DNA from 2 places in the Streptomyces sp. NBC_01476 genome. Region 2 is predicted to be linked to the other one. Evidence: riboswitches for the same ligand, from Rfam matches in the RefSeq annotation. Region 2 holds a riboswitch; the other holds the start of a gene.
What was found. Region 2 has a riboswitch for glycine ahead of gcvP (aminomethyl-transferring glycine dehydrogenase). Riboswitches for the same ligand answer to the same signal wherever they lie in the genome.
Positions count from the first base shown of each region.

Region 1: it holds a riboswitch for glycine, as region 2 does, so the genes downstream of both, gcvT (glycine cleavage system aminomethyltransferase GcvT) here and gcvP (aminomethyl-transferring glycine dehydrogenase) in region 2, are expected to answer to the same signal.

Region 1 is NZ_CP109446.1:5,931,727-5,937,122, reverse strand. Features, by position in the region: gene OG552_RS26045 (DUF885 family protein) at 1-1,248, shown strand, start outside; gene OG552_RS26040 (enhanced serine sensitivity protein SseB C-terminal domain-containing protein) at 1,266-2,036, opposite strand; gene OG552_RS26035 (enhanced serine sensitivity protein SseB) at 2,359-3,111, opposite strand; glycine riboswitch at 3,235-3,330, shown strand; gene gcvT (glycine cleavage system aminomethyltransferase GcvT) at 3,514-4,653, shown strand; gene gcvH (glycine cleavage system protein GcvH) at 4,787-5,167, shown strand; gene glyA (serine hydroxymethyltransferase) at 5,357-5,396, shown strand, end outside.
Region 2 is NZ_CP109446.1:638,627-644,022, forward strand. Features, by position in the region: gene gcvP (aminomethyl-transferring glycine dehydrogenase) at 1-2,324, opposite strand, end outside; glycine riboswitch at 2,390-2,498, opposite strand; glycine riboswitch at 2,500-2,608, opposite strand; gene OG552_RS02800 (PRC-barrel domain-containing protein) at 2,792-3,193, shown strand; gene OG552_RS02805 (DNA polymerase IV) at 3,176-4,543, opposite strand; gene OG552_RS02810 (MerR family transcriptional regulator) at 4,658-5,260, opposite strand.

The DNA of each region.
Region 1 (5,396 bases), 5.3 Mb from region 2:
CTGGCCTGTTACGACCGGCAGTACGCGCCCCGCAAGGAGCGGGCCAAGGCCCGCCGCAAGCATCTGGCCCGCTGGCCGGAGGCGATCGACGCGTCACTGGCCGCCCTCGACCGGGTGAACGCGCCGGTTGCCGCCGCCCTGCTGGGCTCGGCCCGCGGGCTGGCCGCCGACCTCGATCCGGACCAGGGCCCGGCCGAGGCCGCGGCGCTCGGCGCGCACGCCCGGCTGGTCGGCCGGCTGGAGTACGCCGCCGAGCACGGCGACCCCGACCCGCGGCTGGGCGAGAAGGCGCTGGCCTCACTGATGGGCACCCAGGAGGGCCTGCGGGTCGACCTGGAGGCGCTGGCGGCCGACGCGGCCCGGGAACGCGACCGGCTGACCGACCTGCTCACCGACGCCTGTGGGGCGCTCGACCCGACCCGTACGGTCGACGAACTGATCCCCGGCCTCCTCGCCGACCACCCGGATGCCGACGGGGTGATCGCCGAGGCGGCCCGGCTCACCGACGAGGTGATCGCCTTCACCAAGGAGCACGGGCTCGCGCCGTACGCCGACGGGGAGTGTCTGGTCGGCCCCGCACCGCCGTCGCGCCGCTGGTCGATGGCGATGATGACGTGGGCGGCGCCGGGTGAGTCGGAGTCACCGTCCTGGTACCACGTGACACCGCCGGAGCCGGAGTGGCCGGCCGAGGAGCGCGAGGAGTGGCTGACGGTGTTCAGCCGCACCAGCCTGCCGTCGATCACCGTGCACGAGGTCTCCCCCGGGCACTTCGCGCACGGCAGGGCGCTGCGCCGGGCCCGCGGGCCGGTCCGCCGCACCCTGCACAGCCTCTCCTTCTCCGAGGGCTGGGCGCACTACGTCGAGGAGGTCTGCCTGGAGGAGGGCTTCCGGGCGCACGACCCGCGGTTCGCGATCGGTGTGGCGCTCGAAGCGCTGGTCCGGGTCACCCGGCTGACCTGTGCGATCGGGCTGCACACCGGCACGATGAACCTCGAAGAGGCCACCCGGCTCTTCATGCGCGACGCCCATCTGGCCCGCGCCAGCGCCGCCTCCGAGGCCCGTCGCGGCACCTTCGACGCCGGCTACGGCCGCTACACCTGGGGCAAGCTCGAAATCATGCGGCTGCGCGAAGAGGCCAAGCGCACCTGGGGAGCGGACTTCTCCCTCCCGCGCTTCCACAAGTCCCTGCTGGCGCTGGGGAGTCCGCCGCTGGGGCTGCTGGAGGGGATCTTCAGCCGGGAGAAGTGACCGCCGCGCCCCGCGGTTCAGCGGCGGGACGGACCCCAGGCGGCACCGGCGCTGTACGCCTCACGGTCGAAGAACGGCTGGTCGTTGGCGCGCATCCACATGCCGACCGGGTCGTACGCGTCGGCCATCGCCACGGTGGAGACCGCGAGTCCTTCGGGGACCCCGGTGACCGCCTGCTGCATCATCAGCCGGACCGCTTCGACGGCCTGGGCGGAGGAGTCGTAGACCTCGACGCCGATGGCCAGGTACGGCTCGCCGAGGGCCGGCTGGACCCAGGCCCGGCGCAGCGAGCGGACCGCCGGGGTGCGGTGGGCGGCCTGAGTGAGAAGCGCGTAGAACTGCGGGATCTGCAGCGAGGGTTCGCCGATCTGGAGCGGGCCGGCCGGCAGCAGGTCGAGGCCGACCGCGATCCGTCTCAGGTCAGGCCAGGGGATGCCGACACCGCCGCCGGGGGCGTGCGGATTGAGCCAGAGCCCGCACCGGTCGGGGTAGAGGGTCAGGGCGATGTCCCGCCCGGAGACCACCTCGTGCTCGCGGGTCCAGCCGCTGGCGGCCAGTTCCCGGGGCGAGGTGCAGCAGGGGGCGTAGCCGTGGCCGTTGATCTCCATGCTGCCGTACTGGGCGTCGGCAGAACCGGGCACACCGTGCCAGAGCAGCATCCACACCTCGCCGGCGGCGAGCGATCCGAGCAGGTTCTCGTAAGCGTCGAACCGGCCCGGGCCCACCTGGAGCAGCATCTGCTCCATATGGCCGGCCGCCGCCGCGCCGCCTTGCGCGCCCGCGATCACGTGGGACCGCCCCTTTCCCTGCTCCGGTGTGCTGCTCTTGCGACTCTTGCGAGGGGTCCGGCTGGTGTGACCGCCCGATCCTCCCGGCGCACGGTGATACGCCGACGAGCCCATCAAATCAGGTCGAGTGTTCCCGGTGGAACGGTGACCGACTCAAGCCGGAGTGCGTAATTACGGCGTATACGCGGCGTATACGTGTTCGGCCGGCGACGGGGTGCTACCGCCGGGACGGGCGGGGCGCGGGCCGGGTCCCCAGTAGGCGGCCCGTCGGCGGCCTGCCAGCGGCCCCGTCGGCCGCCCCGTCGGCTTCCGGCCCGGCCGCTCAGTCGCGGGCGAAGAACGGCGGGAGCCGCTCCAGCATCCAGTCGCTCACCGGGTCCTGGGCCACGTCGAGCAGGATCAGGTGCGCCTGCCAGGGCAGCGGCACCGCGCCGAGCGCCCGGCCGATCGCGTCCATCGCGAGCGCCCGGTCCTCCTCCTGCCAGCGGTCCAGCTCCACGCCGACGAAGAGCTCGGGCGGCGCTTCCTCCACCGAGGCGAGCGCCCGGCGGGCGGTGAGCACCACCGGGGTGACCGCGAACTCGGCGGCGGCCGCGGCCAGGAAGTCCACCGGCTCGTCGGCCGGCTCCGGCTCCCAGAGCCGCACCCGGGCGCCCGACCGCGGCTCTCCGTACCCGCCGGGCTCCGCCCGGCACAGGTCGGCCACCGCGGCCGGCGGCAGCGGCACTCCGACGGCGCCGCCCGGGTTCACCGCGATGCCGACCAGCGGCGGCAGCCCGCGGGCGAACTCGTGCACCGGCGCGATGGTGCAGGACATACCGTCCGCGGCCTGCCGGAACTGCTGCTCGGAGCTGAAGACCGGCACATAGGGCGCGCCTTCCAGCTCCATGGTGGGCAGGTCGAAGCCGGGCAGCCGCGGGTGACCGCCGTTCGGCAGCGGCACCCACACCCGGGAGCGGCTGAGCACCTCCAGCAGCCGGGGGGTGGCCGCGGGGTTGCCGAGGCTCGCGGTGAGCACTTCTTCCAGCTCGTTGGCCGGCCATATGTACGGTGTGTACGGTGCCGGAATCTCCATGTCCACCCTTGTCCGCCCATGTGCCACTGACCTGCTGCCGGGAAACCCTAGCGGCTGCCGGGCCCCCGGGCATGCCGCCTGCGGGCATGCAATGATGTGCGGACAACTTGCATACCGGCCGTTCGAGGCCGCGCGGGAGAGTTCCGCCCCGGCCGGGGCGGGCGCCGAAGGAGCAAGCCCTCCCTTGAATCTCTCAGGCACAGATACCGCGCGGGCGAGGCAGATCTGAAAAGCGGACCGGCTCTTTGTACGTTTGACGCGTACCGGACCGGTCCCACCCAAGGTGCAAACCGCTGGCCCCGCCGGGTCACGGTGAACCTCTCAGGTTCCGATGACAGATGGGGAGGCCAGGTTCACCGCTTGGCCACGCCACCCGTCGATCCGTCTGGGAGCCCTTTTCCGATGAGCGAACCCCTGAGCGAGCCCCTGAGCGCGCCGCGCCACACCGCGCTGGACGCGCTGCACCGCGCGCTGGGCGCCACCATGACCGACTTCGCCGGCTGGGACATGCCGCTGCGGTACGCCAGTGAGCGCGAGGAGCACCAGGCGGTACGGACCCGCGCCGGCCTCTTCGACCTCTCGCACATGGGCGAGATCACCGTGACCGGCCCGCAGGCGGGCCAGGCGCTGGACTACGCCCTGGTCGGCCACCTCTCGGCCCTCGCCGTCGGCCGGGCCCGTTACACCATGATCTGCGCGCCCGACGGCGGCATCCTGGACGACCTGATCGTCTACCGGCTGGCCGACGAGGAGTACATGATCGTCGCCAACGCCTCCAACGCCCGGACCGTGCTGGACGCGGTGACCGAGCGGGCGGCCGGCTTCGAGGCGCGGGTCCGCGACGACCGGGACGCGTACGCGCTGCTCGCGGTCCAGGGTCCGCAGGCGCCCGGCATCCTCAAGGCGGTCACCGACGCCGACCTGGACGGCCTGAAGTACTACGCCGGGCTGCCCGGCACGGTGGCCGGCGTGGAGGCGCTGATCGCCCGCACCGGCTACACCGGCGAGGACGGCTTCGAGCTGTTCGTGGCGCCGGCCGACGCCGAGCGGCTGTGGCAGGCGCTGACCGAGGCGGGCCGGGCGGCCGGCCTCGTACCGTGCGGGCTGTCCTGCCGGGACACGCTGCGGCTTGAGGCGGGCATGCCGCTCTACGGGCACGAGCTGACCACGGCGCTGACGCCCTTCGACGCGGGCCTCGGCCGGGTGGTCAAGTTCGACAAGCCCGGGGACTTCGTCGGCCGGCAGGCGCTGGCCGCCGCGGCCGAGCGGGCCGCCGCCGAGCCGCCGCGCACGCTGGTCGGGCTGGTCGCCGAGGGCCGCCGGGTGCCGCGGGCCGGCTATCCGGTGACGGACGGCGCCGGCGCGGTCATCGGCGAGGTCACCTCCGGGGCTCCGTCACCGACCCTCGGGGTGCCGATCGCGATGGCGTACGTGGACGCGTCGCACGCGGCGCCCGGGTCTGCCGGGGTCGCGGTCGACATCCGCGGCGCCCAGGAGCCGCACCAGGTCGTCGCGCTGCCCTTCTACAAGCGCGAGCGCTGAGTTCCGTTCCCTGCCGCGGCCTCCGCGCCACGGCCATCCGTTCCCTCCCGCGGCCTCCGCGCCGCGGCCACCCGTTTCCGCACCGCCGCGTGCCCCCGCGCGAGCACTCCGACCCATCCGGGAGAATTCCGTCATGAGCATCAATCCTGAAGCACTGCGCTACAGCAAGGAGCACGAGTGGCTCTCCGCCCCCGCCGACGGGGCCGCCACCGTGGGAATCACCTCGCACGCCGCCGACGCGCTCGGTGACGTCGTCTTCGTCCAGCTTCCCGAGGTCGGCACGACCGTCACCGCGGGCGAGAGCTGCGGCGAGCTGGAGTCGACCAAGTCCGTCAGCGACCTGTACTCACCGGTGTCCGGTGAGGTGACCGAGATCAACCAGGACGTGGTGGACGACCCGTCGCTGGTCAACTCGGCGCCTTTCGAGGGCGGCTGGCTCTTCAAGGTGAAGGTGTCGCAGGAGGGCGCGGAGCTGCTGTCCGCAGCCGAGTACGACGCGTTCATCGCTGCCTGAGCGGCGGTTCCGGCCTCGGGTTCCCCGGCTCCGGGTTCTCCGGCCTCTGGTTTTCCGGCTCCGGGTTCTCCGGCCTCGGCTTCCCCAGCTCCGGCTCCGGCTCCGGCTTCCGGCCCGCGCCCGCGTCCCCCCGCGTCCGCGCGCCCTCGTGTCTCCGCGCCTTTCGTGCCTCCCGACCAGGAAGTTTTCATGTCCCTGCTGACCCAGTCCCTGCATGAGTTCGACCCGG
Region 2 (5,396 bases):
AGCCGGACGTACGTCCAGGAGATCGGCAGGATGCCCGCCGAGCCCCAGGGGGCGGCCGACACCGGGCCGACACCTGTCGCCGGGCCCGCACCGGGCTGCAGCGGGTGGTTCGGCAGGTAGGGGGCGAGGTGCTCGCGGACCGCGACCGGGCCGACGCCGGGGCCGCCGCCGCCGTGCGGGATGCAGAACGTCTTGTGCAGGTTCAGGTGCGACACATCGGCGCCGAACCGGCCCGGCCGGGCCAGACCGACCAGCGCGTTGAGGTTGGCGCCGTCCACGTAGACCTGGCCGCCGGCGTCGTGCACCGCCGCGCAGATGTCGGTGATGTTGTCCTCGAAGACACCGTGCGTGGAGGGGTAGGTCACCATCAGGACGGCGAGCCGGTCGCGGTGCTGCTCGATCTTGGCGTGCAGGTCGGTGACGTCCACGTCACCGTTCTCACCGGTCTTCACCACCACGACCTGCATGCCCGCCATCACGGCGCTGGCCGCGTTGGTGCCGTGCGCGGAGGACGGGATCAGGCAGACGGTACGGCCGGTGTCTCCGTTGGCCCGGTGGTAGGCGCGGACCGCGAGCAGTCCGGCGAATTCGCCCTGTGAGCCGGCGTTCGGCTGCAGGCTGACCTTGTCGTAGCCGGTGACCTCGGCCAGCTGGTCCTCCAGGCCGCGGATCAGCGCGAGGTAGCCCTCGGCCTGCTCCGCAGGCGCGAAGGGGTGCAGCGCGCCGAACTCCGGCCAGGTCACCGGTTCCATCTCGGTGGTGGCGTTGAGCTTCATGGTGCAGGAGCCGAGCGGGATCATGCCGCGGTCCAGCGCGTAGTCGCGGTCGGCGAGCCGCCGCAGGTAGCGCAGCATCGCGGTCTCGCTGCGGTGCTGGTGGAAGACCGGGTGGGTCAGGTACGCATCGGTACGCAGCAGGCCGGCCGGCAGGGCGTCCTCGGTGGCCGCGTCGAAGGCGTCCAGGTCCGGCTCGCTCCCGGCGCCGAAGGCGGCGAGCACCGCGGTCAGCCGGCCCCGGTCGGTGGTCTCGTCGCAGGCGATGCCGACGTGATCGCCGTCGGTCAGCCGCAGGTTGACTCCGGCGGCGCGGGCGGCGGCCACCACCTCGCCGGCGCGGCCGGGCACCCGGGCGGTGAGGGTGTCGAAGTAGGCGTCCTGGACGATCTCGACCCCGGCCGCCCGCAGACCGGCCGCCAGCACGGCGGCGTAGCGGTGGGTGCGGCGGGCGATGGCGGCGAGCCCGTCGGGGCCGTGGTAGACCGCGTACATCGCCGCCATGACGGCGAGCAGCACCTGCGCGGTGCAGATGTTGCTGGTGGCCTTCTCCCGGCGGATGTGCTGCTCACGGGTCTGCAGCGCCAGCCGGTACGCCTTGTCGCCGTCGGCGTCCACCGAGACGCCGACCAGCCGCCCCGGCAGGTTGCGGGCGTAGCCCTCACGGACCGCCATGTAGCCGGCGTGCGGGCCGCCGAAGCCCATCGGGACGCCGAAGCGCTGCGTCGTGCCGACCGCGATGTCCGCGCCCAGCGCGCCCGGCGAGGTGAGCAGGGTCAGGGCCAGCAGATCGGCGGCGACGGTGACGACCGCGCCCAGCTCGTGCGCCCGCTCGATCACCGGCCGCAGGTCGCGTACCGCGCCCGAGGCGCCCGGGTACTGCAGCAGTACGCCGAACACCCCGCGCTCGGCGAGCTCGGCGGGGATGCCGTCGCTGAGGTCGGCGGTGACGACCTCGACGCCGGTCGGCTCCGCGCGGGTCTCGATGACCGCGACCGTCTGCGGGAAGGTGTCGGCGTCGACCAGGAAGACGCCCTGCTTCACCTTGCCGACCCGGCGGGACAGCGCCATCGCCTCGGCGGCGGCGGTGCTCTCGTCCAGCAGCGACGCCCCGGAGGTGGGCAGCCCGGTGAGGTCGGCGACGACGGTCTGGAAGTTCAGCAGCGCTTCGAGGCGGCCCTGCGAGATCTCCGGCTGGTACGGCGTGTAGGCCGTGTACCAGGCGGGGTTCTCCATCACGTTGCGCAGGATGACCGCCGGCGTGATGGTGCCGTAGTAGCCGAGGCCGATCATCGGGGCCAGCACCTGGTTGCGGTCGGCCAGCGCGCGCAGTTCCGCGATGACTTCGGCTTCGGTGCGGGCCGGGGGCAGGCCGAGTGCTTCGGCGCTCTTTATGGCGTCCGGCACGGCCGCGTCGGTCAGTTCGTCCAGCGAGCCGTAGCCGACCTGGGCGAGCATCTTGGCCTGCGCTGCGGCGTCAGGGCCGATGTGCCGGGTGGCGAAGGGTGAGCCGGCTTCCAGCTCGGCGAGGGAAATACGGCGGTCGGTCATCTGCGGAGGCCCTCCTGGTCGTGACGACCTTCGGGGGTGCCGGCGGCGCGGGCACCCTTCTGGCCTCCCCCTCTGTCATCGAACCTGAGAGCTTCACCGCCCGGGCGGGGGCGGCTTGCACCGTCGGTGAGGACGCGCCCCGAACGTCCGGGCCGGCCCTGCTTTCCAGAGTGACCTGGCCCATGCGGTACGGGTGCCTGAGAGATTCCGGGGAGGATTTGCTCCTTCGGCGCCTCCGTCCCACCCGTCGCCGGGTGTTCGGAAGACTCTCCCGCATGGAGTTTGCGGCCGCTTCCCAGCCTACCAGCGCCTCTTTCCAGCCGTCCGGAACCGCCGGAGCGACACACGTCACGCCACTCCCCGAGTCGACACCGCCTGCGATGTGGCTTTTCGTGGTACCCAGCAGCAGTCGTCATTCGTTGGCGTCGTTGGATGGCGCCGACCCGGCGCCACCGGTTGGAGGGACCGTGCAGACCGACATCGATCCGCGCAGCCTGATCGGCCGCCGTGCTTTCGACCGCGACGGTACGAAGATCGGCACGGTGGACGAGGTGTACCTCGACGACGCGACGGGCGCGCCGGAGTGGGCCGCGGTACGCACCGGGCTGTTCACCCGGGATGCCTTCGTGCCGCTGGAGCCGAGCGAGCTGGTGAACGACGAATTGCGGGTGCCGTTCAAGAAATCCCTGATCAGGGACGCGCCGGACTTCGGGGTGGGCCGCCACCTGTCGCCCGAGCAGGAGTTGCAGCTCTACCACCACTACGGCATGCAGGTGCCCAAGGCGGACGGCGGGCCGCATCAGGACCGGGATTTCGGCGAGCTGGCGGGCGGCCAGGACGGCACCGATCCCTCATCCGGCCCGACTTGAGTCCTGGCCCCGCTCCGGAGCGTCCGGCGGGGTCACCAGCGGCAGGGCGTCGCTGTGGACGAGTGCCGGGTCGTCCACCGCGAAGGTGCGCACCCGTCCCGGCCCGGTGTCCGACGGCACCTCGAACCGGACGGTGACCCGTCCCACGCCGCTGCCCTGCACCCACCCCGCGCCGTACTCCTCATGGGTGACGTCCTGGCCCGGCAGCCAGCGGTTCACCCGTTCGGGGACCGGCGGCGGAAGCGCGGGCAGCGACGCGGGCGCGTCCTCGTCCGCCGGGCGGCTCCCGGCGCTCTGCGCGAAGAGGTCCTCCTGCGTGAAGTCGGCGAGCCCGGCGACCCCGACGCCGAGCAGCCGTACGCCGCCGGTGGTGTCGACGCCCTCCACCAGCCGCCGTGCCGTCTCCCGCACCACCACGGGGTCGTCGGTGGGCGCCCGCAGCGTCTCGGAGCGGGTCAGGGTGGAGAAGTCGTACCTGCGGACCTTGACCACGACGGTGCGGCCGGAGCGGCCGGCGCCGCGCAGCCGCTGCACACAGCGGTCGGCGAGCCGGTCGATCTGGTACCGGACGTGGGCGCGGTCGGTGAGGTCGTTGTCGTAGGTGTCCTCGACGGAGATCGACTTCACGTCCCGGTCGGCGACCACCGGCCGGTTGTCCCGGCCGGCCGCCATGGCGTACAGCGACGCGCCGTGGGCCTTGCCGAGCAGCCGCACCAGCTCGGCCTCGCCGGAGTTCGCCATCTCCTCGACGGTGCCGATACCGGCGCGGCGCAGGTGCTCGGCGGTGGCAGGACCGACGCCCCACAGGGTGCGGACCGGCAGCGGGTCGAGTAAAGCGCGCTCGGTGCCCGGCTCGACCACCACCAGGCCGTCCGGCTTGGCCTGCTCCGAGGCGATCTTCGCCAGCAGCTTGGAGCCGGCCAGCCCGACCGACGCGGTGAGCCCGGTGGCCGCGCGGATACGTGCCCGCAGCACGACGGCGACAACCCGCGGGTCCTCGTCGCGCGCGGCCGCCTCCAGGTCAAGGAACGCCTCGTCGAGGCTGAGCGGCTCTATCAGGGGTGACACCTCGGCGAGCAGCCCCATCACCGTCTCGCTGATCCGCCGGTAGATGCCGAAACGGGGGTAGAGGTACGCGGCATTGGGGCTGAGCCGGCGCGCCCGTGCCATGGCCATCGCCGAGTGGACGCCGTGCACCCGTGCCTCATAGGACGCGGTCGACACGACGCCGCGGGGCCCGAGGCCGCCGACCACCACCGGCTTGCCCCGCAGGCTCGGCTTGGAGGCCTGCTCGACCGCGGCGAAGAACGCGTCCATGTCCAGATGCAGGATCGTCGGCGAACTTCTCACACCATCGATCGTGCCGCACACCACCGACATTCACCGTACGGGTGTACGGCGCGGCGCCCGCCGCACCTGCCGCGACACAGGACGGGACCGGGCGGCGGCACCCGCGGGGGCGGCTCAGACCGCCCGGTTGCGCCGCCTGGCCAGCTCGTCGGCCGGATTGTGGCCGACCAGCGTCTCACCGGTGTCGACCCGCTCGCCGTGCATCTGGGAGAGGGAGTTCTCCACGTCCCGCCAGACCACACCCACCGCGATGCCGAAGACGCCCTGCCCGCCCTGGAGCAGATCCACCACCTCGTCGGGCGAGGTGCACTCGTAGACGGTGGCGCCGTCGCTCATCAGAGTCATCCTGGCGAGCTCCGCCGGCCCCACCGAACGCAGGTGCTGGACGGCGGTGCGGATGTTCTGCAGGGAGACGCCGGTGTCCAGCAGCCGCTTGACGATCTTCAGCACCACGACGTCGCGGAAGCTGTAGAGCCGCTGGGTGCCGGAGCCGTAAGCAGGCCGCACGCTGGGCTCGACCAGGCCGGTACGCGCCCAGTAGTCCAGCTGGCGGTACGTGATGCCGGTGGCCGCGCAGGCCGTGGGTCCGCGGTAGCCGATGGTCTCGGCCGGTGGTTCCTGTGCGGGTCCGCCGCCCGCCTCGGACGTGGCGCGGGCCAGTGTCCCCCGGGGCGGATATGGGCCGCCGGTCGCCAGACCGTCGCCGGTGCTTCTCACGCCGCCCTCCGTCCCTTCACGTCCTGTGGCCGCGCGCACGTGCCACCGGACTTTCCCCACCGACGGTAGGCAGTCACCAGGGGTGCGTCAACGATCGCCACACTCGGCACGCCGAGTGATATTCCCCCCAAGAGTG